3 regions of the Paenarthrobacter sp. YIM B13468 genome follow, and region 3 is predicted to be linked to each of the others. Evidence: riboswitches for the same ligand, from Rfam matches in the RefSeq annotation. Region 3 holds a riboswitch; each other region holds the start of a gene.
The links. A riboswitch is a leader RNA that binds a small molecule or an ion and turns the genes downstream of it on or off. The one in region 3 is predicted to bind glycine.

Region 1: it holds a riboswitch for glycine, as region 3 does, so the genes downstream of both, gcvP (aminomethyl-transferring glycine dehydrogenase) here and gcvP (aminomethyl-transferring glycine dehydrogenase) in region 3, are expected to answer to the same signal.
Region 2: it holds a riboswitch for glycine, as region 3 does, so the genes downstream of both, cycA (D-serine/D-alanine/glycine transporter) here and gcvP (aminomethyl-transferring glycine dehydrogenase) in region 3, are expected to answer to the same signal.

The regions. Positions count from the first base shown of each region.
Region 1 is NZ_JBHZPI010000030.1:58,787-69,140, reverse strand. It holds gene gcvT (glycine cleavage system aminomethyltransferase GcvT) at 1-207, opposite strand, end outside; gene gcvP (aminomethyl-transferring glycine dehydrogenase) at 217-3,063, opposite strand; glycine riboswitch at 3,249-3,346, opposite strand; gene ACFX4T_RS22955 (TetR/AcrR family transcriptional regulator) at 3,440-3,979, opposite strand; gene ACFX4T_RS22950 (MFS transporter) at 4,052-5,602, shown strand; gene ACFX4T_RS22945 (cyclodeaminase/cyclohydrolase family protein) at 5,624-6,274, opposite strand; gene ACFX4T_RS22940 (amidohydrolase) at 6,382-7,626, shown strand; gene ACFX4T_RS22935 (hypothetical protein) at 7,689-7,910, opposite strand; gene ACFX4T_RS22930 (NAD(P)/FAD-dependent oxidoreductase) at 7,985-8,974, opposite strand; gene ACFX4T_RS22925 (helix-turn-helix domain-containing protein) at 9,127-9,708, shown strand; gene ACFX4T_RS22920 (nitrilase-related carbon-nitrogen hydrolase) at 9,834-10,354, shown strand, end outside.
Region 2 is NZ_JBHZPI010000028.1:61,425-71,778, forward strand. It holds gene ACFX4T_RS22265 (NAD(P)H-quinone oxidoreductase) at 1-946, opposite strand, end outside; tRNA gene ACFX4T_RS22270 (tRNA-Ser) at 1,048-1,138, shown strand; gene ACFX4T_RS22275 (VOC family protein) at 1,362-2,147, shown strand; gene ACFX4T_RS22280 (ExeM/NucH family extracellular endonuclease) at 2,371-6,903, shown strand; gene cycA (D-serine/D-alanine/glycine transporter) at 6,980-8,467, opposite strand; glycine riboswitch at 8,601-8,699, opposite strand; gene ACFX4T_RS22290 (FAD/NAD(P)-binding protein) at 8,774-10,354, opposite strand, start outside.
Region 3 is NZ_JBHZPI010000038.1:22,699-33,052, forward strand. It holds gene ACFX4T_RS24585 (purine-cytosine permease family protein) at 1-1,435, opposite strand, end outside; gene speB (agmatinase) at 1,432-2,436, opposite strand; gene ACFX4T_RS24595 (PucR family transcriptional regulator) at 2,614-4,125, shown strand; glycine riboswitch at 4,201-4,299, shown strand; gene gcvP (aminomethyl-transferring glycine dehydrogenase) at 4,449-7,295, shown strand; gene gcvT (glycine cleavage system aminomethyltransferase GcvT) at 7,305-8,441, shown strand; gene gcvH (glycine cleavage system protein GcvH) at 8,648-9,031, shown strand; gene glyA (serine hydroxymethyltransferase) at 9,028-10,347, shown strand.

The DNA.
Region 1 (10,354 bases), on a different contig from region 3:
ATAGTCCAGGAACGCTGCCGCGTCCGGCCCGGTAACCCAGACTTCGCCCATGTGGGAGAGGTCGAACAAGCCGGCGGACTTGCGGACGGCGTGGTGCTCAGCAAGCTCGGAGGAGTACTTGAGCGGCATCTGCCAGCCGCCAAAGTCGGTGAAGGACACGCCGAGTTTCTTGTGTTCTTCGTAGAGCGCGGTGTAGTTCTCAGTCATGACCCGTCCTTAGTTTTCGAAGTCTTCGATCGGTGGGCAGGAGCAGACCAGATTGCGGTCCCCTGCAGCTCCATCGATGCGTCCCACCGGCGGGAAGTACTTGTCCTGCTTGAGGTGGTGGACCGGGAAGGCAGCCTGCTCACGCGGGTACGCCCGGTCCCAGTCAGAACTTACGACGGCGGCAGCCGTGTGGGGTGCCTTACGCAGCGGCGAGTTCTCAACAGTGAAGTCACCGTGGGCAACCTGATCGATTTCCTTGCGGATGGTGATCATGGCCTCGATGAAGCGGTCGATCTCCACGAGGTCCTCGGACTCCGTCGGTTCCACCATAAGGGTTCCGGCAACGGGGAACGCCAGCGTGGGAGCGTGGAAGCCGAAGTCGATGAGTCGCTTGGCAACGTCCTCGGCCGTGACGCCGGTCTTGGCCGTCAGTTCACGGAGGTCCAGGATGCATTCGTGAGCCACGAGTCCGCCCTCGCCGGTGTAGAGCACGGGGAAGTGCTCGTTGAGCCGGGAAGCAATGTAGTTCGCAGCCAGCAGCGCTGACTTGGTGGCTTCGGTGAGCCCCTGGCCGCCCATGAGCTTCACGTAAGCCCAGGAAATCGGCAGCACACCGGCCGAACCGAAACGGGAGGCCGAAATCGGGACGTCCTTGCCTTCGGTCCAGGAAGCAGCGTCACCCGGCATGAACGGCGCCAGATGTGCCTTGGCCGCGACCGGACCAACACCGGGTCCGCCACCGCCGTGCGGGATGCAGAACGTCTTGTGGAGGTTCAGGTGGGAGACGTCGCCGCCGAACTTGCCCGGCTGCGCGAGCCCAACGAGCGCGTTGAGGTTTGCACCGTCAATGTAGACCTGCCCGCCGGCTTCGTGGATAGCGTCGCAGACTTCCCGGACATCGGCGTCGTAAACACCGTGCGTGGACGGGTAGGTGATCATGATGGCCGAGAGGGCGTCCCGGTTGGCCTCGATTTTGGCCGCCAGATCGGCGTGATCGATGGTGCCATCAGCGGCCGTAGCCACCACGACAACCTTCATGCCGGCCAACACAGCCGAGGCTGCGTTGGTTCCGTGCGCGGAAGCAGGAATCAGGCAGACGTTGCGCTGCTCGTCGCCGCGGGACAGGTGGTAACCGCGGATCGCCAGCAGGCCCGCGAGCTCACCCTGGGAGCCGGCGTTCGGCTGGATGGAGACTTGGTCGTAACCAGTGATTTCGGTCAGCTGGGACTCAAGATCCGTGATCAGTTCACGCCAGCCCTCGGTCTGGGAATCCGGAGCGAAGGGGTGGATGGAGGCGAACTCCGGCCAGGAGATGGCTTCCATCTCGGCCGTGGCGTTCAGCTTCATGGTGCACGAGCCCAACGGAATCATGGTGCGGTCCAAGGCCAAGTCACGGTCCGAGAGTTTGCGGATGTAGCGCAGGAGCTGGGTTTCGGAGCGGTGCGTGTTGAATACCGGGTGCTGCATGAAGTCGCTCGAACGCTCAACGGAGGCCTCCAGTGCGAAGCCCTCCACGGCTTCGGTGACCGAAGCGCCGAAGACATCCAGGACGCCGCGAACAATCTCCGATGTAGTGGTCTCGTCGACAGAAATGCCCACGAGATCAGCGTCAATGCCGCGCAGGTTGATGCCCTTGGCCTCGGCAGCAGCTACGATTTCGGCAGCCTTGCCAGGAACGCGGACCGTAATGGTGTCAAAGAAGGATGTGTGGAGGACCTCGACGCCGGCAGCCTTCAGTGACGCAGCAAGGGTGCGGGCGTGACCGTGGGCCGTTTCTGCGATTGCCTTCAGGCCTTCGGGGCCGTGGTAGACGGCGTACATAGATGCGACGATGGCCAGCAACGCCTGCGCGGTACAAATGTTGGACGTGGCCTTCTCGCGGCGGATGTGCTGCTCGCGGGTCTGCAGCGCCAAGCGGTAGGCGGGGGCACCGGCGTCGTCCTTGGAAACGCCCACCAGACGGCCCGGCATGGAACGCTCGAGACCCTTCTGGACGGCCATGTACGCGGCGTGCGGGCCACCGAAGAACAGCGGAACGCCGAGGCGCTGGGCAGAACCGACGGCGATGTCAGCACCTTGCTCACCCGGAGGGGTGAGGAGCGTCAGGGAGAGCAGGTCTGCTGCGACCGTGACCAGTGCGCCGCGTTCCTTGGCCTCAGCAATCACAGAGGAGTGATCGAACACCCGGCCGGAAACACCGGGCTGCTGCAGGACGACGCCGTTGATGACGCCCTCAGGGAGGCCCAGCGAAAGGTCAGCGACCTCAACCTCGAAGCCGAGCGCCTCAGCGCGGCCCTTCACGATGGCGATGGTCTGGGGGAGGCAGTCGGCGTCCAGGACGGTCTTCCCGTCGTGGGCTTCCTTGTTCTTGTTGGCCCGGCGCATCATGAGGACGGCCTCTGCCACTGCCGTTGCTTCGTCCAGCAAGGAGGCGTTGGCGATCGGCAGGCCCACGAGGTCCTGGACCATGGTCTGGAAGTTCAGCAGAGCTTCCAGGCGGCCCTGCGAAATCTCGGGCTGGTAAGGCGTGTACGCCGTGTACCAGGCCGGGGATTCGAGGATGTTCCTGCGGATAACCGGCGGCGTGACGGTGTCGTAATAGCCCTGGCCGATCATCTGGACGGCAGTCTTGTTCTTGGACGCAAGCTTGCGCAGCTCGGCCAGCACCTCAACTTCGCTGAGCGCGTTTTCAAGGGTAAGGGCAACGTCCTGGCGGATGTCTTTGGGAACGGCCGTATCAACCAGCGAATCAACGGTGTCGTAGCCGACCGTCTTGAGCATGGTGTCAATGTCGGCCTGGCGGCGGGCGCCAATATGCCGATCGACGAAGGTGGTGGAGGCTGAACTAACCGTCACGAAGGAACTCCATTACTTGGGCGGCGTTTGGGTACGCCACAGCGGCTCGGGTTCCTCCCCGCTCTGTATTGGACCTGAGAGTTTCCGCGTGTTGCTTATACAACGATCGCTTGCACCTTCGGTGAGCACAGCATTTCTTCCGCGCCAACGGGCGCGGCAAAAGGCCTGCTACTTTCCAGAGTTGCCTCGCCGTGGCGGTGCGTGGGCCTGAGAGATTCCTGGGGAGGGTTTGCTCCTACGGCGCCCGCATCACTTGCTTGCAGGACTCTCCCGCCGCAGATCAAAGGCATATTCACTTGTTTGCGTGCCCCTGTAAAGACGCACCACAAGGCTCAATTGTCCTACGTCGGAGGCGTCGCCGCAAATGGATGGCCTGTTACTTGCGGAGCCGGTCCAGGACTCCCAACAGGATCTCGACGTCGGCCTCCCGCCCGACGTTACCGCCCTCCTGTCCGCCTTCGAACATGGCATTGAAATACAGGCCGTCACCCATATAACTGACGGCCTTGGCAACCTCCGGTCCCACATCCTCGGCCAGAACGTCCTGCCACTGTTGTTGAATGCCGGCAAACCTGCGACGCGTCTCCTCATGGGCGACTTCTGCCAGACGTGTGGCCGCCACGAACGCCCGGTCCATGGGGGTCCCGGCCCACAGGGAGGTCCGAATGAAGTAGGCAGCGCTGCCATCGGGCGCAGTCTTCATTTTTTCGATGTCTTCCTGGGCCAGACGATCCAATCGCTCCAGCAGGGCGCCGATCAGCGATTCCTTATTGGGAAAGTGATAGAGCAGCCCACCCTTGGACACCCCTGCTCGCTTAGCAACGGCGTCGAGTGTGGCAGCACGCTCCCCCACCTCAATAAGTAGGGCTTCGAAGGCATCCAAGACTGAATCCCTGGCAACTGGTTTTCGTGGCATGCGTCCATCATTCCCTAAAGGCTTACGGTGATTCCATTTGAAACTGTACCGTCTGGACGGTACAGTAATGACATGTTCACGCCGTCCTCAACGCAAGCACCCCGTTCCGCTTACCCCGCCACGGGCAAGGCAGCACCGTGGCGCGACTGGACGGCACTGGCACTCCTGATGTTTCCGGTGCTGCTGGTTGCCGTCGACAACACCGCCCTCACGTTCGCCCTGCCCGAAATTGCCCGCTCCTTGGATGTGGGTGGCGTGCAGCTCCTGTGGATCATTGACGCGTACCCGCTCGTGTTGGCGGCGCTGCTGGTTTCCATGGGCAACCTTGGGGACAGGATCGGACGACGGCGGCTGCTCCTGATCGGCAGCACAGGCTTCGCTGCGGTTTCGGCTGCTACGGCGTTCGCTCCCTCCGCGGAATGGCTGATTGCCGGCCGCGCTGCACTTGGCGTGTTCGGCGCCATGTTGATGCCTTCAACCCTGTCCTTGATCCGGAACATCTTTGCTGATCCGAACCGCCGGCGGCTCGCGATCGCCGTCTGGGCCGCCGGTTTCTCCGGTGGTGCCGCCCTTGGTCCGATCTTTGGTGGTTGGCTGGTGGAACACTTCTGGTGGGGCGCCGTCTTCCTGGTGGCGACCTTCCTTCTCCTTCCCCTCCTCGCCTTCGGCAGGGTCCTCATTCCCGAATCCAAGGACGCAGACCCGGGCCGTGTAGACGTGCCCAGTATCGCGCTGTCCGTGATCGCGATGGCTCCCTTCGTGTACGGGATCAAAGAATTCGCTGTCCACGGATTCGGGGCGTCGGCAGCGGCCTTCATGGTCTTCGGCCTGGTGATGGGCATTCTGTTTGTCCGTCGCCAGCGGCAACTCGAGAACCCGATGCTGGATGTCCGCCTGTTCAGCAACAAGGTGTTCAGCACTGCGATCGTTGCCAACGTCCTGTCCTTGTTTTCCATGACGGGCTTCATCTACTTCTTCGCCCAGCACCTGCAGCTGGTAGAAGGCCAGTCCCCCATGGAAGCGGGCATCGCAATGATTCCGGCGCTCCTGGCAACGGTCGTCGCCGGCCTGGTGGTGGTCCCGCTGGTAAAGCGCGTCCGGCCAGGATTCGTGGTGGCCGGCGGACTTACCCTCAGCGCTGCGGGCTACTTGGTGGTAGCTGCGGGTGATCACAGCAGCGGACCTGTGTTCCTCTTGTCAGCTTTGACGATTCTGGCCGTCGGCGTGGGTGCAGCGGACGCCATCTCCAACGACCTCATCCTTGGCTCGGTGCCGGCCGACAAATCCGGAGCGGCGTCCGCAATTTCCGAGACTGGCTACGAGCTGGGTTCGCTCCTGGGAACGGCCGTGCTGGGCTCTATCCTCACCGCGTCCTACCAGCACAACCTTGTCGTCCCGGAGGGCTTGTCCGCGCAGGCGGCCGGGAAATCGGGAGAAACGCTGGCCGGTGCAGTGGATGCTGCCGCCACACTACCCGCTCCGCTGTCCGATGCCCTGACAACCGCCGCACGGGTAGCCTTCGAATCCGGCGTCCACATCACTGCGGCGATTGGGCTGGTACTGATGGCTTGCGCGGCAGTGCTCGCCGCCGTCGTGCTCCGCCGGGTTCCCAAGGCGCACTAAAAGGTGTGCCGTCTTCGGAAATCAGTGGCCGTCAGTAGGTGCAGCCTTGCCATCTACGGCGGCCACCAGCTGGTCAATCCGGTCCAGGGCATCGCTGAGCCGACCAACCATAGCCCACAATTCAGGGTGCTTTTCCTTGATTTCATCAAGGGTCGCCCCTGCGGACCTGAGCGATCCGAGATCAAAGCTCACGTTGGTTCGGGCTCCTGCGATGGCGGCCCTGAGGGCTCCAAACCCGACCACTACGTCGGCAATGAGCGCTGGATTCCCGTTGGTGGCCAGCCACCCCAGGTCCTCAATGGCTTCTATGGCATGGTCCCCGAGCACAGCGGACGCCTTGGCAGCATCGACGGATGCACGGTGGATTGCTTCCTCCCGCTCCGGGCCAGGATCAAGCCTGAAGGCCGCACCGAAAGCCTTTGATGCCGTTGCGTCGTCGTCAGCCAGCTTCAGGGCGGTTTCGCGGAGGGAGCGGGCCCGGGCGTGCAGATCGGCCAACTGCTGCCCGGGCGCCTCCGTATAGCCAGCAACCATGGAGGCCAAGGATGCGGCAATGGCCAGCATTACGCCGGTTCCTGCGCCTCCACCAGGTGATCCGCTGGACTCTGCCAGAGCCTTGGTCCAATCCTCAACTGTTGAGCCTTGGGTCGTGATCTCTTGTGAAGATTCCATGCAACCAAGTTTGCCTGAAGCGCACACGTGTGGGTCGGCGTCGTTGTCTGATCACGTGGATACACTGGCCAGACCCTGCGGCGTCGACCTGTTAAGGAAAATTCCTCATGAGCATTGACCTTGAAGCCCTCTACCGTGACCTCCACTCGAACCCGGAGCTTTCCTTCCAAGAGGTCAGAACAGCCGGGATCATCAGCGGACACCTTGAGGGCTTGGGGCTTCTGGTCCACCGCTCCGTGGGGAAAACAGGGGTTGTCGGAGTCCTGGACAATGGCCCCGGACCCGTGGTGATGCTTCGTGCCGACATGGACGCGTTGCCCGTCCAAGAGGCCACCGGGTTGGACTACGCAAGCACGGCAGTCGGCGTCGATCATGAAGGCCGTGAGGTGCCGATCATGCATGCGTGCGGGCACGACGTACATGTCAGCTGCCTCCTCGGAGCCGTGGAAGCGTTGGCCGCAAAGCGGCAGGACTGGCAGGGCACCCTGATCGCAGTCTTCCAGCCAGCCGAAGAATGGGGTGGCGGTGCCCAGGCCATGGTGGCGGGTGGGCTCTTTGACCTGGTCCCCAAGCCGGACGTGGTCCTGGGCCAGCACGTCGCGCCCTTTCCTGTTGGATGGTTCGGCATCCGTCCCGGCGTGGCCATGGCCTCAGCGGATTCCCTCAATGTGACGTTGCATGGGCGCGGCGGCCACGGCTCCAGGCCTGAAACCACCATTGATCCAGTGCTCATGGCCGCGGCAACCACCATGCGCCTGCAAGGAGTGGTGTCCCGGGAACTCGCCGCAAGCGATTCTGCGGTAGTTACGGTTGGGCAAATCCATTCCGGAACAAAGAACAACATCATTCCCGAGACCGCAACGCTTGGCCTCAGTATCCGATCCTTCAGCGAGCCCACACGGGAGAAAGTCCTGAACTCGATCGAGCGCATCGTTCGAAGTGAAGCTGCCGCCTCAGGCTCCCTCAAGGAACCCGACTTCCACTATGAGGAGCGCTTCCCCCTAACGGTCAATGATGAATCGGCCGCCGGAAGGATCGCTTCAGCGTTTCGCGATAGGTTTGGCGCCGCGAGGATCATAGACCCCGGCCCCGTCTCGGGCAGTGAAGACGTCGGGGAACTCGCGACGGCGGCCGGCGCGCCGCTCGTCTTTTGGTTCCTGGGCGGGATCGAGGCCACGCACTTCAAGGACTGGGCGACCACGGGCCGCCTCCCGGAGGACGTTCCGTCGAACCACTCGCCCTACTTTGCCCCGATCATCCAGCCAACACTGGCCCTTGGCACGGAAGCACTGGTCACGGGCGCCCTCGAATTCCTGGACGTCCCTAAGCAGGCAGCAGGAAACCCCGCATAACGGGCAATTCACCGCCGCGCGCGGTGAATTGCCTTAAAACGGGGTTCTGCCCAGACCGACGCCTAGACTCTTTCGCGAATGCGGTCGACCTTCGGTTCTGAAACCTCAAATTCCCTGCGGCGACGGGCCAGGAAAGTCCACAACGTTCCTTCTGTCTGCGGGCTCTTTTCGGCAGGGGCCTCAGGTGCCTGATCCTTGCTGGTCTCAGGCTTGTGCATCTCGGGCGTACGCACGGAGTCCTTCTTCGTGCGCCTCTCATAGCCCTCATAGTACGAGTAGCACATACCCAACCTCCTTAGTGGCTGTCCTTTAATCGTCCTCGCACCCGGACCGTAAGTCGACTGCTAATTAATGCAACTCACCGTGAAACAAGGCCTTCAACGCGGCTGGCCGCCGTCGCTACCGCCAGCCTGGTTTCAGCCATCATGAGATCCGCATTGATGACTGCACCGGACATGTTTCCCGCCGCCGCGGCAGCCACTACCTGGCCCATGGGATCGGTGACGTTGCCCGCTACCCAAACGCCCGGCACTGATGTGGTTCCCCCTGGGGCAGCCGCTTCAAAATGAAGTCCCACTCCCTGGGGATGTTCCACTGGCTCAATGCCCAAGGATTCGAGCACCCTCGAACGCGCCTCCATGCGTGGACCAGCCACCACCGCTTCAACGGGTATCACCGTCCCGGATTCCAGGACGACGCCGCTCAGAGCGTCGTCAGTGACTTCCAATGAGCGGACCTTGCCTTCCACCACGCTAATGGATCTGGCCGCCAGTTGTTCCCACTGCTCTTCAGTCGGTTCAACGACGTCGTTCAGGAACAGCGTGACGTTGGGGCTCCACTGCCGGAACAGCAGGGCCTGGTGCAAGGCCATCGGTACAGACCCCAGGACGCCGATCGCCTTGTTCCGCACTTCCCAACCATGGCAGTACGGGCAGTGCAGGACGTCCCTGCCCCAGCGTTCCCGGATGCCCTTCACGTCCGGCAGGATGTCCGTCAGGCCCGTGGCCACCAGTATTCGGCGCGCCCCTACCGTCCGACCGTCCGCCAGGTCCACCTCAAAGGCGGGCTCGGAAGCATTGGTGGGATCCGGCGTCGGACGCGCCGCCACAGCCAGCCCCGAAACGATGTGGCCGCCGTAGTGCAGAACTTCAGCCCGGCCAAGCGCCAAGAGTTCCCGGGGGCTGAGCCCGTCCCGGGAAAGGAAGCCGTGGACTCCTCCGGCAGGGGCGTTCCGTGGCTCCCCGCCGTCGATGACCAGAACGGACCGCAACGCCCTACCCAGCGTGACCGCGGCACTTAACCCAGCTGCGCCACCTCCCACAATGACGACGTCGTACTGTTGTTCCATTTTTGCCTCCTGTTCGCTTTGTTGCGGGGCCTGCTCTGCGCGTTATTCCCAGGTTTTGGGGCGAAAAGCGGGCCTCACAACGGCCTGATTCAATGCTCAGACGCACACATCGAAAGCAGCAACAAATTTTGCCAGTATGGCAAACTGAAGCAATGACTCCGGATTTCAGCAAAATGCTCGACGCCGTCGGCCCTCGCCTGCGGGCGCTCCGGACCCAACGCAACGTGACCCTGGCGGAGGCTTCGGCGGCCACAGGCATTTCGGTCAGCACGCTTTCCAGGTTGGAGTCGGGACAACGGAAGCCCACACTCGAACTACTCCTGCCCATTGCCCGGCTTCACCAGATCCCCCTCGAGGAACTCATCGACGCCCCGGAAACCGGCGATCCGCGGATTCACCTCAAGCCGCACGTGCACGAGTGGGGCACAGCCTTGCCGCTGACACGTCGAGCAGGCGGAATCCAGGCGTTCAAGATGGTCCTGCCGGGCGGCACGGGGAAGGAAGTTCCCGATCCCCAATCGCATGAGGGCTATGACTGGATGTATATCCTCAACGGCAAACTCCGGCTTGTCCTGGGCGAGAACGACTTCATCCTCAAGGCAGGTGAGGCTGCGGAGTTCGATACGCGGACGCCGCACTGGTTCGCCAGCGCCACTAAGGAACCCGTCGAGCTCCTTACGCTCTTTGGGCAGCAGGGCGAGCGCATGCACGTCAGGGCGCGGCCCAAGAGATAGGTACCTCCCAAGCACGGATAAATGAAGGTAATTCATTTTGGCCCCTTGCATCCGGCCGTGACTACCGCCATACTAAATGAACGCTATTCATTTAGTGACTGTCGTCTCACCGGAGTACATACCCCATGATTGAAATTACCCGCCTCGAAGCCCCAACTTCCCTGGCCCGCACCGAGCCGTCCACACGCACCCCTCTGCGGGTCGGCGTCGTTCAGCACCGCTGGCACGCTGATGAAGCAGTCCTGCATGCCGAACTGAACGAGGGAATCGAACGCGCAGCCAAGCTGGGAGCCAGTGTTGTTTTCCTGCCTGAACTGACTCTCTCCCGCTACCCAGCAGACACCCGCCCGGAGAACAACCCGGCCGCAGGTATCCGCCCTTCAGACATCGCCGAAGACCTGCTCACTGGCCCAACCTTCACGTTCGCCGCAGCGGCTGCCAGGACCTACGGCGTCTCGGTGCACGCATCGCTCTACCAGCGGGCTGAAAACCCGGACGGCACGGACGACGGCTTGGGACTCAACACCGCCATCCTCGTCTCCCCCGCTGGCGAGCTCGTGGCCCGCACCCACAAACTGCACATCCCCGTCACGGCCGGATACTACGAGGACAAGTTCTTCCGCAAAGGCCCGGCCGCCGAGGATGC
Region 2 (10,354 bases), on a different contig from region 3:
AATCAAAGTATTCATGTGCCTCGCTGACATGGTCCAGCGGAAATGATTTGGCCACCAGGGGCTTGATGCGGCCGTCGGCGAGCATGGGCCACACGGACTCGCGTACGGCGGACATGATGATGCCCTTTTCGGCCACCGTCCGCGGTCGGAGGGCTGTGCCTATGACGGCGGCACGTTTGCTGAGGAGTTGGCCCAGATTGATCTCGGCTTTGGTTCCACCCTGCAGGCCAATGATGATCAGCCGGCCGTAGTCGGCGAGCGCTTCAATGTTCTGTTGCAGGTACTTGGCGCCCACGACGTCGAGGATCACGTCTGCGCCTTTGCCTCCGTTTTGTGCCTTGAGGGTTTCAGGGAAGTCTTCCTCGTTGTAATTGATGGCGATATCTGCACCTAGGAAGGCCTTTGCTGTGCCAACTTTTTCATCAGAGCCGGCGGTGGTGGCAACCTTGGCTCCATAGGCTTTGGCGAGCTGAATGGCCATGGTGCCAATGCCGCCGGTGGCACCGTGGATGAGCACAGTCTCCCCGGGTTGCAGCTGGGCCGTCATGATGAGGTTCGAGTAGACGGTTGCCGCCACCTCGGGCAGTGCCGCAGCTGTGACCAGGTCCACGCCGTCGGGTAGCCGCAGTACTTGCTCTGCCGGCACGGCGACCTGCTGGGCATATCCGCCGCCCGATAACAGCGCCACCACTTTGTCCCCCACTGAGAAGGCTTTGGTGACTCCTGGCCCGAACGCGGCAATGCGACCGGAAACCTCCAGCCCGGGAATCTCTGAAGCCCCTGGTGGCGGTGGGTAGAAGCCACGGCGCTGCTGGACGTCGGCGCGGTTGAGGCCAGCGGCCACGACGTCGATCAGTACCTCGCCCTCGCCCGGCACCGGAGCCGGTACGTCACGGACTTCGAGGACTTCGGGTCCGCCTGGTTCAGAAATATAGACGGCTTTCATGACGAACTCCCGGTTTCTTGCTTGTAATCCAGGCCCGGGGCAGGGACTGGAGCACGTGATGTTTTGGAACAGCCAACTCCCTATGAAACACTACTAGGCAGGGAAGGTTGTCCGAGCGGCCTAAGGAGCTGGTCTTGAAAACCAGTGTGCGGTAACCCCGTACCAAGGGTTCAAATCCCTTACCTTCCGCCAGCAAATGCCCCGGGTCTACGAACCCGGGGCATTTTTGGCTTAACACCCGGGGCATCTCGGGCTTCAAACCGGGCCAGAAGTTGGGCTGCCATCCGGATCTGAGAACTGACACCCAGAAAATCATTGAAACTGTCATAGCCCCCGCATAGTGTTCTGCTTGTCCTCGCAACCGCCCATAAACAGCCGTAGCTTCCGCCGCGGAACGAACACAGGAGCCTCACTTATGCCTACGCCTGACATCACCCCCGGCGCCCCGTGCTGGATTGATTTGATGACATCCGATACGGAAAAAGCCAAGTCCTTCTACAGCGCACTCTTTGGCTGGACTTACGAGACGGGCGACCAGGAGAAGTACGGCGGCTACATCACAGCTTCCAAAGATGGACGCATGGTTGCGGGCATCATGCAGAAACAGGCAGACATGGGTGCCATGCCTGATGTGTGGTCGACGTACCTGCGCACGGACGACATCAAAGCCACCACTGAGGCAGCTGCCGCCCATGGTGGCCAAGTCCTCCTGGAGCCCATGGAAGTTCCTGAACAGGGCAGCATGGCCATGTATGGCGACTCTTCAGGAGCTGCAATCGGGGCCTGGCAGTTCGGTGAAATGAAGGGTTATGAGGTGGCTGCCGAATCCGGCGCCCCGGCATGGCACGAACTACTCGCGAAGGACTACGAGTCAGCAGTCAGCTTCTACCAGAGCGTCTTCGGTTGGGAAACTGCCGTCATGAGCGATACGCCCGAGTTCCGCTACACCACGTTGGGCGCTGGTGACGATGCCAAGGCCGGCATTATGGACGCTGCCGGTTTCCTCCCGGACCAGGTTCCGTCCATGTGGAGCGTGTACTTCGCGGTGGACGATACTGACGCCACAGTGGAACGGGCCGTAACTCTGGGCGCTACCGTCCTGCAGGCAGCAGAAGATACCCCCTTTGGACGGCTGGCCACGTTGTCGGACCCTACAGGTGCCGCCTTCAAGGTGATCCAAAGCATGGCGCCTGCCAGCTAACCCGTGCACCTCCGGTTCCTGCGGCTGTCTCCTGACCCGAGGCAGCCGGCAGGATCCGGGCGTCCTCCATCCACCACTGGTCCACTTCCTGTTCATTCCGACGTGTTCTGCTATGCCCGATACCCAGGTTTACCCGGAGTAACTTCCGGCATATCGCCCACTTCACAAGAAAGCGGGCGTAGTCCAAAGAGCCCCACAGGGCCCCTAATGAAAGTTAGAGCGGATGCACAAAAAACACTGGAAAACAGCAGCTGGAGCAGCCCTTTCGGTTGGTTTACTTGCTGCCCCGCTGACAGCCGTTCCCGCAATTGCCGCCGACGATCCTGGATCGCCGCCCGGCAACTCCGCAGTAATCATCAATGAGGCCTATCTAAGCGGAGGCAGCAGCGGCTCTGCTTTCAAGAACAAGTTCGTAGAGCTCTACAACTCCTCGGACACTTCCGTCAGCCTGGCAGGGTGGTCGCTACAGTACCGGTCTGCAACCGCCACGGGAGCGCCCACGGGAATCACTCCCCTCACCGGCAGCATCCCGGCCAAGGGCTATTACCTGATCCAAGGGGCTACGAACAGCGGCACCTCCACGGCACCCGCCCTGCCCACCCCGGATCTGCAGGCCACCGGAACCTTGAACCCGGGTGGAACTGCCGGCACGTTGGTCCTGGCGAAGCAGAGCAACGCAGTTTCTCCGCTCGGCGTGGGCTCAGTGACGGACAATGCCGCCATAGCGGATCTCCTGGGCTACGGCGCATCAAACACTTTCGAAACTTCGGCAGCAACTGCGCCCACGGGCAACACTGACGTCAGAAGCCTCAATCGGAGCAACGGTGTGGATACCGGCTCCAATGCTGCCGACTTCAGCTTGAGCGCCACCATCACGCCCACGGCGTCCGCCGGCGGAACTCCGCCCACTGAACCCGAGCCGGCCCCCGGGTTCAAGACGATCGCCGAAATCCAGGGAACCAGCACGGCAAGTCCGCTCGTCGGCAGCACCGTAACCACCCGTGGCAAAGTAACTGCCGTGTACGCTACGGGCGGTTTCAACGGCTACTACGTCCAGACCCCGGGAAGCGGCGGGGAGGATGCAGGGGCGGCCAGGACGGCGTCGGACGCTTTGTTCATCTACTCCACCGCGACGACGGGAACGGTGCAGCCCGGCGACTACGTGGAACTCACGGGGGTGGTCAGCGAGTTCGCCAACCAGACACAGCTCACGGTTGAGGCTGCCGGCCTACAGAAACTGAGCGAAGCTGCGCCGGAGGTAAAGCCCACTGCATTCGAGATGCCCGCCAACGAGGCGGCGCGCGAAGCCCTTGAGGGCATGCTCGTCGCCCCACAAGGCCCTTACACCGTGACAGACAACTATTCGCTGAGCCAGTATGGCGAAATCGGCCTCGCGGCCGGGACATCGCCGTTAGTGCAGCCGACGGCGGTCGCGACCTATGGTTCGGCAGAATATGCCGGCGTGGTGGCAGAGAACGCCCTCCGTGCCATCAAGCTCGACGACGGCGCATCCACCAACTTCCTCAAGGACGCCACCACCAAGGCCCAGCAGCTCCCTTACTTGACTACATCCGATCCTGTTCGGGTAGGCTCCCCCGCCCGGTTCCGGACCGATGTGATCCTGGGCTACGGCAATAATTCGTGGAAATTCCAGCCCCTTACAGCGCTGACTCCCACGAATGCGGACACTGTGCAGCCTGCAAGTTTCTCCGCCTCCCGCCCGGACGGCCCCGCTGACGTCGGCGGAAACCTAAAGCTTGCCTCCTTCAATGTGCTGAACTACTTCACAACCACCGGCGATCAGCTCAGCGGCTGCATTTTTTACACCGACCGGGACGGGAATCCGATCACGGTCAAGGAAGGTTGCAATGCCCGCGGCGCTGCCAATGCTGAAAACCTCCAACGCCAGCAGAACAAGATCGTCGCTGCGGTAACCAAGGCCGGTGCGGACGTCGTATCCCTTGAGGAAATAGAGAACTCCGCCCAGTTCGGCAAGAACCGTGACGACGCCCTGTCCAAGCTCGTGGACGCCCTCAACGTGAAGGCGCCGGGCGTATGGGACTACGTGCGGACACCCGCAAACGCTCCCCCTCCAAGCGATGAGGATATGATCCGCACCGCGTTCATTTACAAGAAGGCGGTAGCCGAGCCGGTCGGGGAGTCAATCATCCACAACGACACCGTGGCCTTTGCAAGCGCCCGCAAACCGCTCGCGCAGGTCTTCAAGCCGGTCGGCGCGGACGAAGACAAGAAGTTCATCGCGATCGTAAACCACTTCAAGTCCAAGGGTTCCGCTGCCACCCCGGACGACACGGACAAGGGCCAGGGCGCCTCGAACATTGCCCGCACAAAGCAGGCTGAATCACTCCTCGCCTTCTCCAAGGACCTCCAAGCCTCCAACGGCACGGACAAGGTCTTCCTGATCGGCGACTTCAACGCCTATGCCAAGGAAGACCCCATCAATGTCCTCACCGGCGCAGGCTACGCAGACCTCGAAGCTGGTACCGGCAAGCATTCCTACCTCTTCGGTGGCATGGTGGGCTCGCTGGACCACATCCTTGCTTCCCCGGCAGCGGCCGGGATAGTCACGGGAACCGACATTTGGAACATCAACTCTGTGGAGTCCGTGGCGCTGGAATACAGCAGGTATAACAACAATGTGACCAACTACTATGCAGGGGACGAGTTCCGTGCCAGCGACCACGATCCTGTGGTGGTGGGCATGAACTTAGGATCGGATATGCCGGCCACTGTTGACCTGCAGTTCCTGGGCATCAACGACTTCCACGGCCGGATCGACTCCAACACCGTCCTCTTCGCCGGCACTGTGGAGAAGCTCCGCGCTGCGGCCGCCCCCGGCGCAACAGCCTTCATTTCTGCCGGGGACAACATCGGCGCTTCACTTTTCGCTTCCTCGGTTGCGAAGGACCAACCAACCATCGATGTCCTGAACGCGCTGGAGCTTCGGGCTTCCGCAGTAGGTAACCACGAGTTCGACGGCGGGTGGCAGGACCTGCGCGATCGCGTCATCGCCGATGGTACCAACGCGAAGTTTGCCTACCTGGGCGCGAACGTTTACCAGAAGGGCACCAAGACTCCGGTACTGCCGGAGTACAAGGTCCTGGATATGAACGGCCTGCGGGTGGCCGTCATCGGCACCGTCACGCAGGAAGTTCCGTCGTTGGTGACCCCGGCGGGAATCACGGATCTCGAATTCGGGGACCCTGTTGAAGCCATTAACCGCGTAGCCGCCAAGATCAAGTCGGAGAACGCGGCGGACCTGATCATTGTGGAGAACCACGACGGCGCAGCATCGGGCACACCGGAGGGTGCCACCCTGGAGCAGGAAGTCGCAGCCGGCGGACCGTTCGCCAAGCTCGTCAACGAGACCAGCCCTGACGTGGCCGCCATCTTTACCGGACACACCCACAAGGAGTATGCCTGGGACGCACCCTTGCTGGATGCCAACGGCCAACCCACCGGCAAAACCCGTCCCATTGTGCAGACCGGCAACTACGGCGAAAACGTGGGAAGCGTGACTCTCACGGTCGATACCGCTACGAAATCCGTGACGGGCTATAAGGCCGCCGTCGTGGACCGGACCACGGAGACTTCAGAAAGCCTGGCTGCCGCGTATCCCCGGGTGGCGACGGTAAAGGCGATCGTGGATAAGGCACTGGCCGAGGCCGCCGTGATAGGGAACCAGCCTGTTGGCGCAGTGACAGCTGATATCACCACCGCCTTCACGCCGGATCCGCTTGGAGGTGCCCCCAAGCGGGACGACCGCGCGAGCGAATCCACCCTCGGAAACCTGGTAGCGGACTCCCTGGTGGACACGCTCAAGGCGCCCGAACTGGGCGGGGCGGAGATTGGCGTCGTAAACCCCGGCGGCCTGCGCAACGAGCTCTACTACGCCCCGGACGGCACCATCACCTACGCCGAGGCGAATGCGGTCCTGCCGTTCGTGAACAACCTGTGGACTACATCCCTCACTGGCGCCCAGTTCAAGACCCTTCTTGAGCAGCAGTGGCAGACCAACGTTGACGGAACTGTTCCCAGCCGCCCCTACCAGCAGCTGGGACTCTCCAAGAACGTCAACTACACCTATGACGCCGGCCGCCCTGCAGGGGACCGCATCACCGGCATCTGGGTGAACGGGACCGTGATGGACCCGGCGAAGCAATACAGAATTGGGACCTTCAGCTTCCTGGCAACGGGAGGCGACAACTTCCGGATCTTCAAGGAAGGCACCAACACGAAGGACACCTGTCTGGTGGACCGCGATGCGTGGATCAAGTACCTGCGTGAGCACAACCCCGTGTCTCCGGACTTCGCGCGCCGGTCAGTTGCCGTGGTTAACACCACCGCCACAGAGGTCAAAGCAGGTGAGCCCATGACACTCGCTATCTCCAAGCTGAATCTCACCTCGATCGGCAGCCCGGCCAACAACACCCTCAATGCGATCTTCGTGGACAGCAAGGGCGCAGCAGTGCCGCTTGGATCGGTTCCAGTAACGGCAGGAGCAGCCACGGTGGACCTCAAGGTTCCCGCTGCGGCAGCTGCAGGTACCGGCACCTTGGTGCTGACCGCCGTCGAGAGTGGAACCGTGGTGAAGGCCAGTGTTCAGGTAGCTGATAGCGGGCCCAACCCGCCGCAGTGCACTCCGCCGGTCAAACCGTCTACGTGGTACGACCTCGTGGGCTGGCTCCGCTACACGTGGGCGTGGCTGGAGTATCAGAAGTGCCTGAGGGGCTAAACAGCCCCTTTCCTTAGGCTGCCCCAGGGGGCACCTCACGGTGATGAATCGTGAGGTGCCCCCTGGGGTTTGGCAGCTACTTCTTTGCGAGCTCGGGCTCTTCCGCTCGCTTGGCGTCTTTCTCAAGCTCCGCTTGGAACTCCTCGTAGCGAACCAGATGCGCGGGCCGACGACGCAGGATGGACCAGGCCACCCCCAGAATCACGAACCACAGCGGCGTAGCCAGCAGCGCAGCAAAAGTGTCCGGCTGCGTGGTCAGGGTCCAGAGCACGAAGGCAAAGAATGCGAAGACCACCCACACCATCACCACGCCGCCGGGCATTTTGAACGCCGAAGAATCATGCAGGTGTGGCCGCCGCTTGCGGAACGCCAGGTAGCTGGCCAGGATGATGGACCATACGAACACGAAGCAGACAGCTGACACGGTGGTCACCATGTCGAACGCCTTGCCGATGTCCTGCCCTGCGTACATGAGAACGACGCCGGACAGCAGCAGGACGCAGGAAAGGAACAGGGCGTTGCGGGGTACTTTGCGTCCTGAGAGCGCGCCGAACACAGCTGGGGCGTCGCCTTCCTTAGCCAGTCCGTAAACCATGCGGGACGTGGAGTAGATGCCGGAGTTGGCGGAGGACATCGCAGAACTGAGCACCACCAGGTTGACGATGGTGGCGGCAGCACCCAGTCCGGCCAGGGAGAACATGGCAATGAAGGGGCTGTGTCCAGCCGCGAACTGGGTCCACGGGGTGACGGACATCAGGATGATGAGGGCGCCCACATAGAAGAGCAGCACGCGGATCGGGATCGAGTTGATGGCCTTGGGCAGGTTCTTCTCCGGGTCCTTGGCCTCGGCGGCCGTGGTGCCTACCAGTTCAATGCCGACGAAAGCGAAGACGGCGATCTGGAAACCGGCGACGAAGCCCATGAATTCGTTGGGGAAGAAGCCACCGTGGCTCCACAGGTTGGTGAAGCTGGCCGGTCCGGCGTCGGACTGGAAGCCGCTGAAAATCATGAACAGGCCGACGATGATGAGGGCCGCGATAGCGACGATCTTGATGAGGGCGAACCAGAACTCGGTCTCGCCGAATGCTTTCACCGTAGCCAGGTTCAGGAGCAGCAGGATACCGATGGTGATCAATCCGGGTACCCAGAGCGGAAGGGAAGGCCAGAGCTCCTTGGAGTACCCGGCGATCGCGATGACGTCAGCGATGCCGGTAATGACCCAGCAGAACCAGTAGGTCCAGCCGGTGAAGAACCCTGCCCAGGGACCCAGCAGGTCCGCTGCGAAGTCGCTGAAGGATTTGTAGTTCAGGTTGCTCAGGAGCAACTCGCCCATGGCGCGCATGACGAAGAACAGCATGAAGCCGATGATCATGTACACGAAAATGACAGACGGACCAGCGGCAGAAATTGTCTTTCCCGAGCCCATGAACAGGCCCGTGCCAATTGCACCGCCTATCGCGATCAGCTGGATGTGCCGGTTACTGAGCTGCCGTTCGAGGTGTGGTGAGTCTGCTCGATGCGAGTCGGAGGATGGTGGGCGCTGAATCGTCAAGAGGAACTCCATTGTTCAGGCGGCACTGGGTGCCACGATGATTCGGGTTCCTCCCCGCTCTGTCGTGGACCTGAGAGTTTCCGCAGGAGTGGGCCTGCTTGCACCTTCGGTGAGCCCGGATGCCCGGACTGCTTTCCAGAGTTGCCTCGCCGCGGCGGTACATGGGCCTGAGAGATTCCTGGGGAGGGTTTGCTCCTACGGCGCCTGACGGGATGTACCGGCAGGACTCTCCCGCCGCAGATCAAAAGCGCGCACCACTTTGCCGGTGATGCAGCTCACACACTAGCGAAGCGTTGGACTCACCGCAAACGAAGGCAGCTAACTGCCCAGAATGCTACGAGCGATTTCGTCGGCATCCCGCAAGGTTCGCTGGCCACTGGCGTAAGCCTTCCCGGTTGCCGGACGCGCCTCCGCAGCAATCGCTGTTCCCCACTGGGTCGCGGACAATTGCAGGCCCAAAACATACATCCCCTGCGTCACAGAGCCGTTGGACGCCACAGGCCGGTACGGGTGCGGTTCCACATCCAGTCCGGTTGTCTGCACTGGCGTGCCCTCGGCACTCATCATGATTTTGGTTCGCACAAGGCCGTCGGCCATGAGTTGTTCCAGGAGCGGGGAAATATTGATGCCTACTCGGTTGGCTGGCGACATCGCTTCAATCAAAGTGGGTGCCTCCACAGGTCCATCGTGAACCCAAGGCGAGACCGCCCGGAAAACCTTGGCGCTTCTATCCACGCTGAACTTGGGATCGGGTCCAACGAAACCAACGACGCCGGCACGCGCCAAAGCTGCCAACTGCTCAGAACGCAGTGCTGGGGCTCCGCTTGCAAGGCCTTCAACAAACGATTCGAACCATCCCCGCAGTTCAGCGACCCACGATTCGTCCGTGATTCCGCCGTCCGCGACGACAGACTTGAGGATCGCCCTGCCTCTGTGGAGGGCTCCGATGGCCATCTTCACGGGGTCGGCTTCCCCGAGGGCAGAGCGCCGCGCGTCGTCGTCAAGGTAGGCCGTTATCGCCAGGTCCAACTCCCGGCGGGACGCGAACGTCCGGCCAGCCAACGGCGCAGCGAGCCCGCGGACATTGAGTCGGCGGGAGGCAACCACGTGCTTGTCCACGAGGGCGGCGACGTCACTTTCCCATTTGGCAGTGGTGTGCGCGTGGGGCTGCAAGGCATCCTCAAGGTCCGCGAGGAACTGCGCTGCATCGCGAATGGCGGCGGGCTGCGACCTTGCCAGGGTGGAGTAGTAAGCCCACAAGGCGTCACGATGCAGGAGCGGCCAAAGGTCATGGTCGAATCCTGGCTGGATGCCGGCTGCCCTGAAGCGGTCCACTGCTGCCTCGGTCAGGTAACTCATGGTGATGCTGCTGGGGTAATACCCTGCCAAACCAGCCTTGGCCCGGTACGGGGTTCCGCGCCGGGATGCTGCGATGATCTTGGGTTCCCTGCCTGAGGGCCGGTACTCGAGAACTCCGGCTCCCGGTACGCCGGCTTCGACGAACTTGCCTCCGCGGCCCTCGGTCAGCTGGCCCATGACATCGAAGAAATTCAGTCCCATCCCACGCACCAGGACGGGCTCGTTGTCCGGCACCCGCTGCCAGTCGACGTCGGCCGGCGGTGCAGGCGGGAAATAGAGGAGGCCGTGCTCGTCGGCGGCCCGTTGGAACGCACGCTGCTCCGGATTCAAACGGGACTCGACGTGCCCCAGCGCGAGGACCACCGAGCCGACGGTGAGCGTAGTGCCGTCGGCCAGTTCGACGTCGAACGCTTGCCCGCCTGTGGTGCCTGAGCTTGCCGGGACCGGGCGCGCCGCTACGGCGGTCGTTTCATGGAAGGTGACCTCCACGCCGTCGGGCATTCGCCGAAGCAGCTCCGCCAAAGTCTGCCGCAGATACCT
Region 3 (10,354 bases):
GGTCTGCGGTGAGTGCAGTGGAACGGTGGGAAGCCGCTTGAGCCTTGTTCCGGAACACGCGGGCTGCGAAGTAGTAGAGGGGAGCAACCACCACCAGGCCGACGAGCCAGGAGATGTCTACGCCGCCCAACGCGGCGGCCATGGGGCCGGTGTAGATTGCGGTTGCCGAGAAGGGGACCTGGATGAGGGCGCCTGCCAGGTAGGAGCCGATGGCGACCCAATTGAACCGCCCGTACACGCCGCCGTCGCGCTTGAAGAAGTCCTCAACCCGGTAGTCGCCGTGCCGCAGCAGGTAGTAGTCCACCAGGTTGATGGCTGTCCAAGGGACCAGGACGTACATCAGGAAGGAGAGGAAATTGGTGTAGAAGAGGATGAAGTTGTCGCGGGCGAACAACGCGATGGAGACAGCGAGAACGAAGAGGATGACTGCCGCGATGCTGCGGGTCTTGGCACGTGGCAACCAGGACGGCTTGAATGTTTGGCCGATGGTCAGGGTGCACAGGACGCCGCAGTACAGGTTCATGGCGTTCGAGGCCGCGACACCCAGGCAGAAGATTCCCACGATGATCAGGGTCCAGGGCTGCAGCAACGCCCCCAGGCTGCCAACGATTTCAACGTTGTCGGCGCTCATGGCCATGGCGAGCGTGCCCACCAAGGCGCCCAGGATCATGGGGAACAACGTTCCCAGGACGCAGCCCGAGTAGGAAGCCCAGAACGCCGGTGCTGATCCCGTGCCCTGCGGCATGTAGCGGGAGTAATCGGAGACGTAGGGTGCGTATGCCAGTTGCCACAGGGCCGAGACGGAGATGGTCCCCATGAAGCCAACCCAGTTGAAGTTGCCCTGCTCAAGGAAGCTGCTGGGAAGGCCGTGGACCACGAGTATCCAGCCGAAGGCCAGCAACAATGCCAGGCCCGCTGCAACACTGAGGATCCGGGCATAAGCGTGGATAAGCCGGTATCCGAAAATCGTGGCGATAACGCTGACCACGCCGATGATGATGATGCCGGCATCCACGCTGATGCCCGGGCTGACGGCGGCCATTGCTTCCCCACCGAACACGAGGTTCGCGGCGAAGAAGCCGACGTACATGACCACCACGATGACCACGATCAACAGGGCGCCGAAGGAACCGAACTGGCCGCGGGTCTGGATCATCTGGGCTACGCCAAGCTGGGGACCTTGGGCCGAGTGCAGCGCCATGAAGATGCCGCCCACCAGGTTGCCAATGATGATGCCTACCAGTGCAGGCACGAAACCGAGGCCGAACACCGTGGTGGCGAGCCCGCCGGTCACGATGGTCATGATCATGATGTTGGAACCGAACCAGATGGTGAACAGGTCGCGGGCCTTGCCGTGGCGCTCGTTCACCGGGATCGGCTGGATGGTTTTGTCCTCGAGGCGCGGTACTTCCTGGGTGGCCAAGGGCGTTTTCATGACATTGTCCGGGATGTAGAAGCCAGTTCAAGGACAGCAGAGTCTGTGGCTTTGCTGCGGTTCACCATCAGGCCGAGCAGGTCGAAGACGAGAGTAGCGGCGGCGACGGTTGTGATGTCCGCATGGTCGTAGGCCGGAGCGACCTCCACGACGTCGGCGCCCACAATGTTGATGCCGTTCAGTCCGCGGAGCAGGGCGAGGAGCTCGCGGGAGTGGAGCCCGCCCATCTCCGGGGTGCCGGTCCCAGGTGCGAACGCGGGGTCCAGGACGTCGATGTCGATGGACACGTAGACCGGGGTGTCGCCGAGCCTGTCCTTCACCTGCTGGATTGCGGCCGGGACGCCGATGACATCCAGGTCCGAGCAGCGGATGATCTGGAACCCGAACTCGTGGTCCCTGAGGAAGTCGTTGCGGTCATAGACCGGGCCGCGGATCCCTACATGCATTGACTTGTCCTCCACAAGCAGGCCCTCCTCGAACGCCCGCCGGAAAATGGTTCCGTGGGTGATGGGCTGGTCAAAGTAGGTGTCCCACGTGTCCAGGTGTGCGTCGAAGTGCAGCAAAGCCACCGGGCCATGGACCTTGTTCAGCGCCCGCAGCATGGGCAAAGCAATGGTGTGGTCGCCACCGATCGAGATCAGCCGCTTGTCTTCACTGATCAGGGGCAACGCCTGCTCCTCGATCTCACGGACTGCGCGGGTGATGTCATAGGGAGTGCAAGCGATGTCGCCGGCGTCCACAACCTGGGCTTCGTAAACGGGTTCGACGTCGAGCTCCGGGTGGTAGCCAGGGCGCAGGAGGCGTGAGGCCTCGCGAACCGCGGCAGGACCGAAACGGGCGCCTGGCCGGAAGGAGGTTCCGCCGTCGAACGGGACACCGACGATCGCAATGTCGTAGTCCGGAACCCGGTCGATTTGGGGGAGGCGGGCGAAGGTGCCGAGGCCTGCATACCGGGGGACTTTGGTTGCGTCGACAGGGCCGATGGGCTTGTGGATTGTCATTGCCGGATCCTTGGTGTGAGGGGTGCTCGCCATTGAGCGGGAAGTAAGTAATTCCATTCTTGGTGACGCGGGTCACGGCGAATAGCGGTACATTGACTACAAATGGCCGAGGCGCTTAGACGAATGTCTAAATGGTCCGAAACGGCCCCCGGAATCATAGAGTCAGGACCCCATCCGATGGCAATCACGGTCGCCGAGCTCGTAGCTGAACCCCAACTCGGGCTCACCCTCCTTGCCGGCGACACAGGGCGCGACAACCGGATCACCTGGGCGCACACTTCGGACCTGCCCAGACTGTGGGAATGGGTCACCGGCGGCGAGCTCATGATGACCAATGGACTCTCGATTCCCGCGGACGCCGAGGGACAAGTGGCGCTCGCAGAGGCCCTCATGGACAGCGGGGCAAGCGCCTTGGCGATCGGCGAAAAGATGCACGCACCCCCGCTGACGCAGGAGTTCCTGGCGGCCTGCGACCGGCTGCCGCTGCCGCTGATCAACATCCCGTACCCGCTGCCCTTCATCGCGATCGCCCGCTCGGTTGCCGAATCCTCCCTGCTCGAAGAGTCCCGGCGCCTGCGCCAGACAGCCAGGGTCTACGACCTTCTCCGCACGGCCGGAGCCTCCGAGGACCATTGGCAAAGCCTGGTCCAACGGCTTGCCACCGAACTGGACGCTGAACTGTTCGTGGTGGACCGCCGCTGCCTCCATCCCTGGCACCCCGAGGGCCAGCGGCTCCCGGAGTTCCTCGCGGATGAATGGGCTCCGCTTTCCGGGCAGGTGTCCTTGGCTGGCAAGAATTTCCAGTGGCACCGGATCCGGGGCCGGCACGTGCTGACCATGGACATCCCGACGCACGCCAACGCCCTGCTCGTGGTGCTGCCACACAGCGAACCGCACCCGGACGCCGTCGTACTCCTGCACGCCGCAACCGTGCTGGGACTGCAGCTCTCGCGCATCGTTTTGTCGCTTGAAGGGCGGCATCGGCTGGCCGGCGAGTTCCTGCTGCAGGCTATGGATGGCCGACTGGGCGCGGCCGAGATGGAGAGCCGGCTGTCAACTTTTGGGGTTCCGCCCCAAGACTTCCTGCTCGCATCCATGTCAGCGAACGCTTCCACCACAACGAACGACGGCGACAAGCTGGCGAACGTGCACATCGAACTGTGGCGGCACGGGGTTGCGTCGGCGTCGTTGAAGCGGAATAGCAGGCTGCACGTGGTGGTCCCCGCTGATGTGCCTGACGACATCCTGGTTCATTGCGCCGGGGCAGATGCCGCGATTGGAATCAGCGCTCCGGCGGGTGTGGCGGGCATTCAGCGCGCGCTGCAGGAGTCCCTTTGGGCGCTCGGATCGGCCCGGGCGAACAAGCTCGACCTGGCCCGCTACGCGCAGGGGCCATCCTGGCTCGGGCTGACCGGTTTTGAGGAAGGAACTGCGCTGGTCAGGCGTCTGCTGGGCCCGATTTTCGATTACGAGCAGAGCCAGGAAGGCGATCTCCTGGTCACGCTGAGGACCTATTTGGACTCGCAGCGTTCCTGGCAAAAGACTGCCGCTGCCCTGTTCGCGCACCGGCAAACCATCATCTACAGGATCCGGAAAATCGGCGAATTGACGGGGCTGGACATGGGTGAAACCTCCACGGTTGCCCAGCTGTGGTTCGCGCTCCAGATCCACGAGGCGATGCATCGGTAGGTATCCCTTGCTTGCGCTTTTTCGAAATGACCAGCTATGGTGTGAAGCGTGTCACCCATGGTGACGCAACGCTTTTGATCTGCGGCGGGAGAGTCCTGCCGGTACATCCAGTCAGGCGCCGTAGGAGCAAATCCTCCCCAGGAATCTCTCAGGCACATGTACCGCCGCGGTTAGGCAACTCTGGAAAGCAGTCCGGGCAACCGGGCTCACCGACGGTGCAAGCAGGCAACCATTCCTGCGGAATCTCTCAGGTCCAATACAGAGTGGGGAGGAACCCACATTCATCGTGGCGCTCAGTGGGCGCCTGAATCATGGAGTTCCTCTTGACTGTTCAATCAACCCCCACCGCTTTCGCGGACCGGCATATCGGCGCCCGACGCCAATCCGACGTTGACACCATGCTCAAGGCCATCGGCTACGACTCCGTAGACGGCCTGGTAGATGTTGCGGTCCCCGATTCCATCCGCCAGGACACTGCCCTGAAGTTGCAGGACGCCCTCACCGAGGTGCAGGTCCTCGCCGAGCTCCGCAAGCTGGCTTCCAAGAACAAGACCGCCGTCCAGATGATCGGCCAGGGCTACTACGACACCGTGACGCCCCCGGTCATCCGCCGCAACATCCTCGAATCCCCGGCCTGGTACACCGCCTACACGCCGTACCAGCCCGAGATTTCGCAGGGCCGCCTCGAAGCTCTCCTGAACTTCCAGACCATGGTCCAGGACCTCACGGGGCTGCCGGTAGCCAACGCTTCGCTGCTGGATGAAGCCACTGCCGTGGCTGAGGCCGTGCTGCTGATGCGTCGCGCCAACAAGTCCAAAACCGCGAAGGACGGCAAGACCGTCCTGGACGCCGACCTCCTCCCGCAGACCATCGCGATCGTGAAGGGCCGCGCCGAAGCGCTGGGCTTCGAAGTGGAGATTGCCGAACTTTCGGCGGGCCTTCCCGACGGCGACATCAACGGCATCGTCCTGCAGCAACCCGGCGTTTCGGGCCACGTGTTTGACCACTCCTCTGTGATCGCTGAGGCCAAGGAACGCGGTGCCCTGGTCACTGTGGCTGCCGACCTTTTGGCGCTCACCCTCATCACGCCCCCGGGCGAACAGGGCGCCGACATCGCGGTCGGAACTGCCCAGCGCTTTGGTGTTCCGCTGTTCTTCGGTGGCCCGCACGCCGCATACATGGCAGTCCGCGAAGGCATGGAGCGCACGCTTCCGGGCCGCATCGTGGGCGTCTCCAAGGACAATGCCGGCGTCCCCGCTTACCGGCTAGCGCTCCAGACCCGCGAGCAGCACATCCGCCGCGAGAAGGCCACGTCCAACATCTGCACTGCCCAGGCATTGCTCGCCATCGTGGCCTCGATGTACGCGGTTTACCACGGTCCGGAAGGACTGAAGGCAATCGCCGAAACCGTCCATGGCCACGCCCGCACACTGGCCACTGCCCTCAAGACCGCCGGCCGCGAACTCGTGTCCGAATCCTTCTTCGACACTCTGACGGTCCGCGTACCCGGCAAGGCTGGCAAAGTCATCGCCGCCGCCGAAGCCCGCGGTATCAACCTGCGTCGCATCGATGCCGACACGGTTGGCGTTTCCCTCGATGAAACCACGACGCCGGAGGTCCTCTCCGCGGTAGCCGTCGCCTTCGGTGCCGGCCCGGTGAAGGACGCTTCAGGGTTTGAGCTGCCGTCCTCCGTTCTGCGCACCTCGGATTTCCTGCAGCACCCGGTGTTCAACACGCACCGTTCCGAGACGCAGCTGTTGCGCTATATCCGCAAGCTGTCCGACCGCGACCTCGCCTTGGACCGCACCATGATCCCGCTGGGTTCCTGCACCATGAAGCTGAACGCCACGGCTGAAATGGAAGCAATTTCCTGGCCTGAGTTCGCCTCCATCCACCCGTTCGCTCCGGATCACCAGACGGCTGGTTGGCGCGAGCTCATTGAAGGACTGGAAGCCGACCTCACTGAGATCACCGGTTACGATCAGGTCTCCATCCAGCCGAACGCCGGCTCCCAGGGTGAGCTCGCGGGCCTCCTGGCCATCCGCGGCTACCACCTGTCGCGCGGGGATGAGCAGCGCAACGTGTGCCTGATCCCTGCTTCTGCGCACGGCACCAACGCAGCCTCGGCTGTGCTGGCCGGCATGAAGGTTGTCGTGGTGGCTACGGCCGCTGATGGCACCATCGATCACGCGGACCTGACTGCGAAGATCGAAGCCAACCGCGAGGCGCTCTCCTGCATCATGATCACCTACCCGTCCACGCACGGTGTTTACGACGCCGACGTGCGGGAAGTGTGCGACGCCGTCCACGAGGCCGGTGGCCAGGTGTACGTTGACGGTGCAAACCTCAACGCGCTCGTTGGGCTGGCCCAGCCGGGCAAGTTCGGCGGCGACGTATCGCACCTGAACCTGCACAAGACGTTCTGCATCCCGCACGGCGGTGGCGGACCGGGTGTTGGTCCGGTCGCGGCCAAGGCACATCTGGCGCCGTTCATGCCCGGGGACGCGAACAACGTTTCATCTGAAGGTGGCGTGGCCATCTCGGCATCCCGCTACGGTTCCGCCGGTGTGCTCCCCATTTCCTGGGCTTACGTGAAGCTCATGGGTGACCAGGGACTCACCGAAGCGACCAAGTCTGCGCTGCTCGCGGCCAACTACGTCGCCTCCCGCTTGGACGAGCACTTCCCGGTCCTGTACACGGGCGAAGGCGGACTGGTTGCCCACGAGTGCATCCTGGACCTCCGCGAACTGACTACCCGCACGGGCGTTACAGCTGAGGACGTTGCCAAGCGCCTCATCGACTTCGGCTTCCACGCTCCCACGCTGGCGTTCCCCGTTGCGGGCACTTTGATGGTGGAGCCGACGGAGTCCGAGGACCTGGTTGAGATCGACCGCTTCATTGAAGCCATGATCACCATCCGTGCCGAAATCGAGCAGGTGGCCGCCGGAGATTTCACTGTCGAGAATTCGCCCCTGCGCAACGCACCGCACACGGCTGCCGCCGTCGTGAGTTCTGACTGGGACCGCGACTACTCGCGTGAGCAGGCAGCGTTCCCTGTCCACCAGCTGAAGCACGACAAGTACTTCCCGCCGGTCGGCCGCGTTGACGGTGCCGCTGGGGACCGCAACCTGGTGTGCTCCTGCCCGCCCCTCGAAGCATTTGAAAACTAAGGACTGGTCATGACTGAGAACTACACAGCCCTGTACGAGCAACACAAAAAGGCCGGCGCGTCCTTCACGGATTTCGGCGGCTGGCAGATGCCCCTGAAGTACGAGTCCGAGCTTGCTGAGCACCACGCCGTCCGCAAGTCCGCCGGCCTGTTCGACCTCTCCCACATGGGCGAGGTCTGGGTTACCGGACCGGACGCGGCAGCGTTCCTGGACTTCGCGCTGGCGGGCAAGTTGTCCGCGATCGCCGTGGGCAAGGCCAAATACTCGCTGATCTGCAACGCCGACGGCGGCATCATCGACGACCTCATCACCTACCGTCGCCCTTCTCCCGAAGAAGGCGTGGATCAGTACCTCGTGGTCCCAAACGCGGGCAACGCCAAGGTAGTTGCTGCAGCATTGCTGGAGCGGGCGGCCGGGTTCGACGTCGTGGTTGACGACGCGTCGGCTGAGACGTCGCTGATTGCGGTCCAGGGTCCGAACGCGGAAGCCATTTTGCTGACCTTGGTTCCCGCTGAGCAACACGCCCTGGTGACGGAACTGAAGTACTACGCGGCCGTTGAAGTCTCCATTAACGGGCAGGATCTGTTGCTTGCACGCACCGGCTACACCGGCGAAGACGGCTTCGAGATCTACATCCCCAACCTTGATGCAGCCGGCCTGTGGGAAGCACTCCTCGAGGTCGGCGAAGGTCACGGCCTCATCCCCGCGGGCCTTGCGGCACGTGACTCCCTGCGACTCGAAGCTGGAATGCCGCTCTACGGCAACGAGCTCTCCCGCTACGTGAACGCCTACGCCGCAGGACTTGGCCCGGTGGTTTCCCTGGCCAAGGAAAGCGACTTCATCGGCAAGGAAGCCCTGGCTGCTATCAAGGCTGCCGGCGTTGGTTCGACCATCGGCCAAAAGCTCGTCGGCCTCAAAGGTGCAGGCCGCCGCGCAGCACGCGCCCACTACTCGGTCCTCAAGGACGGCTCACTCATCGGCGAAGTCACCTCCGGCCAGCCGAGCCCGACGCTCGGTTACCCGATCGCCCTGGCGTATGTCGACGTCGAGCACTCAGAGCCGGGCACGATCGTCGACGTGGACCTCCGCGGAAAGTCCGAGCGGTTCGAAGTTGTGCCGCTGCCGTTCTACAAGCGCCAAAAGTAAGCCGGGGGTGTTTGGGGCCGCCGACCTCTGCATGCTCGGTCGCGTAAGCGCCCGCTGGGCGGACGCGACGCTCCCTTGGACGCATGCTGCCGGCCGCCGGCCCCAAACCGGTGTGGCTGTGGCGCTGCTTGAACCCCCAGCGCTGGGAATGGGTCAAGCACCACGTGATCTTGAAGAGTTTTTCGTAAGAGAGAGAAGGAATTGGAATGAGCAAAGTAGTTGCTGAACTGAAATATTCGGCTGAGCATGAATGGGTTGCTTCGGATGGGGCCGGGCCTGTGGGGATTGGGATCTCTGCGGTGGCCGCGGATGCCCTGGGCGACATTGTGTATGTTGACCTTCCCGAGGTTGGCTCCACGGTTACTGCGGGGGAGACCTGCGGTGAAGTTGAGTCCACGAAGTCCGTGTCGGACCTGTACTCACCCGTGACGGGTGAGGTGACCGAGATCAACGACGCCGTCGTCGACGATCCTGCCCTCATCAACAACGACCCGTACGGTGCCGGCTGGCTGTTCAAGGTAGCCGCCACGGAAGAAGGGCCGCTCATGACGGCTGAGGAATACGCTGCGACGAACGGTGGAGAACTGTGAACCCGGCAGCCGTGACCGAATTCGAGCAGGTCGTGTCGGCGTCGTTGGATGCCCAGCTGGCTGACCTCGATCCTGAGATCGCCGCAAAGATCGACGACGAACTGGGCCGCCAGCGCGACGGCCTGGAGATGATCGCCTCCGAGAACCACACGGCCGTTGCCGTGATGCAGGCTCAGGGCTCCGTGCTGACCAACAAGTACGCCGAGGGCTACCCGGGCAAGCGCTACTACGGTGGTTGCGAGCACGTTGACGTGATCGAGCAGCTCGCGATCGACCGCATCAAGTCCCTGTTTGGCGCCGAATTTGCGAACGTCCAGCCGCACTCCGGTGCCCAGGCCAACGCGTCGGTGATGCACGCGCTGATCAAACCGGGCGACACCATCATGGGCCTGAACCTGGCCCACGGCGGCCACCTCACCCACGGCATGCGGATCAACTTCTCCGGCAAGCTCTACAACGTGGTGCCCTACGGCGTCCGCGAAGACACCCACACCGTGGACATGGCCGAAGTTGAGCGCCTCGCAAAGGAGCACAAGCCGGCCTTGATCGTTGCTGGCTGGTCCGCTTACGCGCGGCAGCTGGACTTCGCCGAGTTCCGCCGGATCGCCGACTCCGTGGGCGCCTACCTGATGGTGGACATGGCGCACTTCGCAGGCCTGGTTGCAGCTGGCCTGCACCCGTCGCCGGTGCCGCACGCCCACGTCACCACCTCCACTACACACAAGACCCTCGCCGGTCCGCGTGGCGGCATCATCCTCTCCAACGACGCCGACATCGCCAAGAAGATCAACTCGGCCGTGTTCCCGGGCCAGCAAGGTGGACCGCTGGAGCACGTGATCGCCGGCAAGGCCGTCGCGTTCAAGATCGCCGCGTCCGAAGAGTTCCGGGAACGTCAGTCACGTGTACTGGCAGGCGCCCGGATCCTGGCCGAGCGACTCGTCCAGCCGGACGTTGCAGCCAAGGGAATTTCCGTGGTTTCCGGAGGTACCGACGTGCATCTGGTGCTGGTGGATCTGCGCAACTGCGAACTCGATGGACAGCAGGCCGAGGACCGTCTCGCCGCGATCGACATCACCGTCAACCGCAACGCCGTCCCGTTCGACCCCCGCCCGCCCATGGTCACCTCCGGCCTGCGCGTCGGCACACCGGCGCTGGCGACCCGCGGGTTCGGCGAAGCTGCCTTCCGAGAGGTTGCCGACATCATCGCCGAAGTGTTGATTGCCGACGCCGATGCGGACCTTTCCGGGTTGCGGCACCGGGTTGATGTGCTTGCCAAGGCGCATCCGTTGTACCCGGGGGTTGCCAACCTCGGTTAGCCGCTCC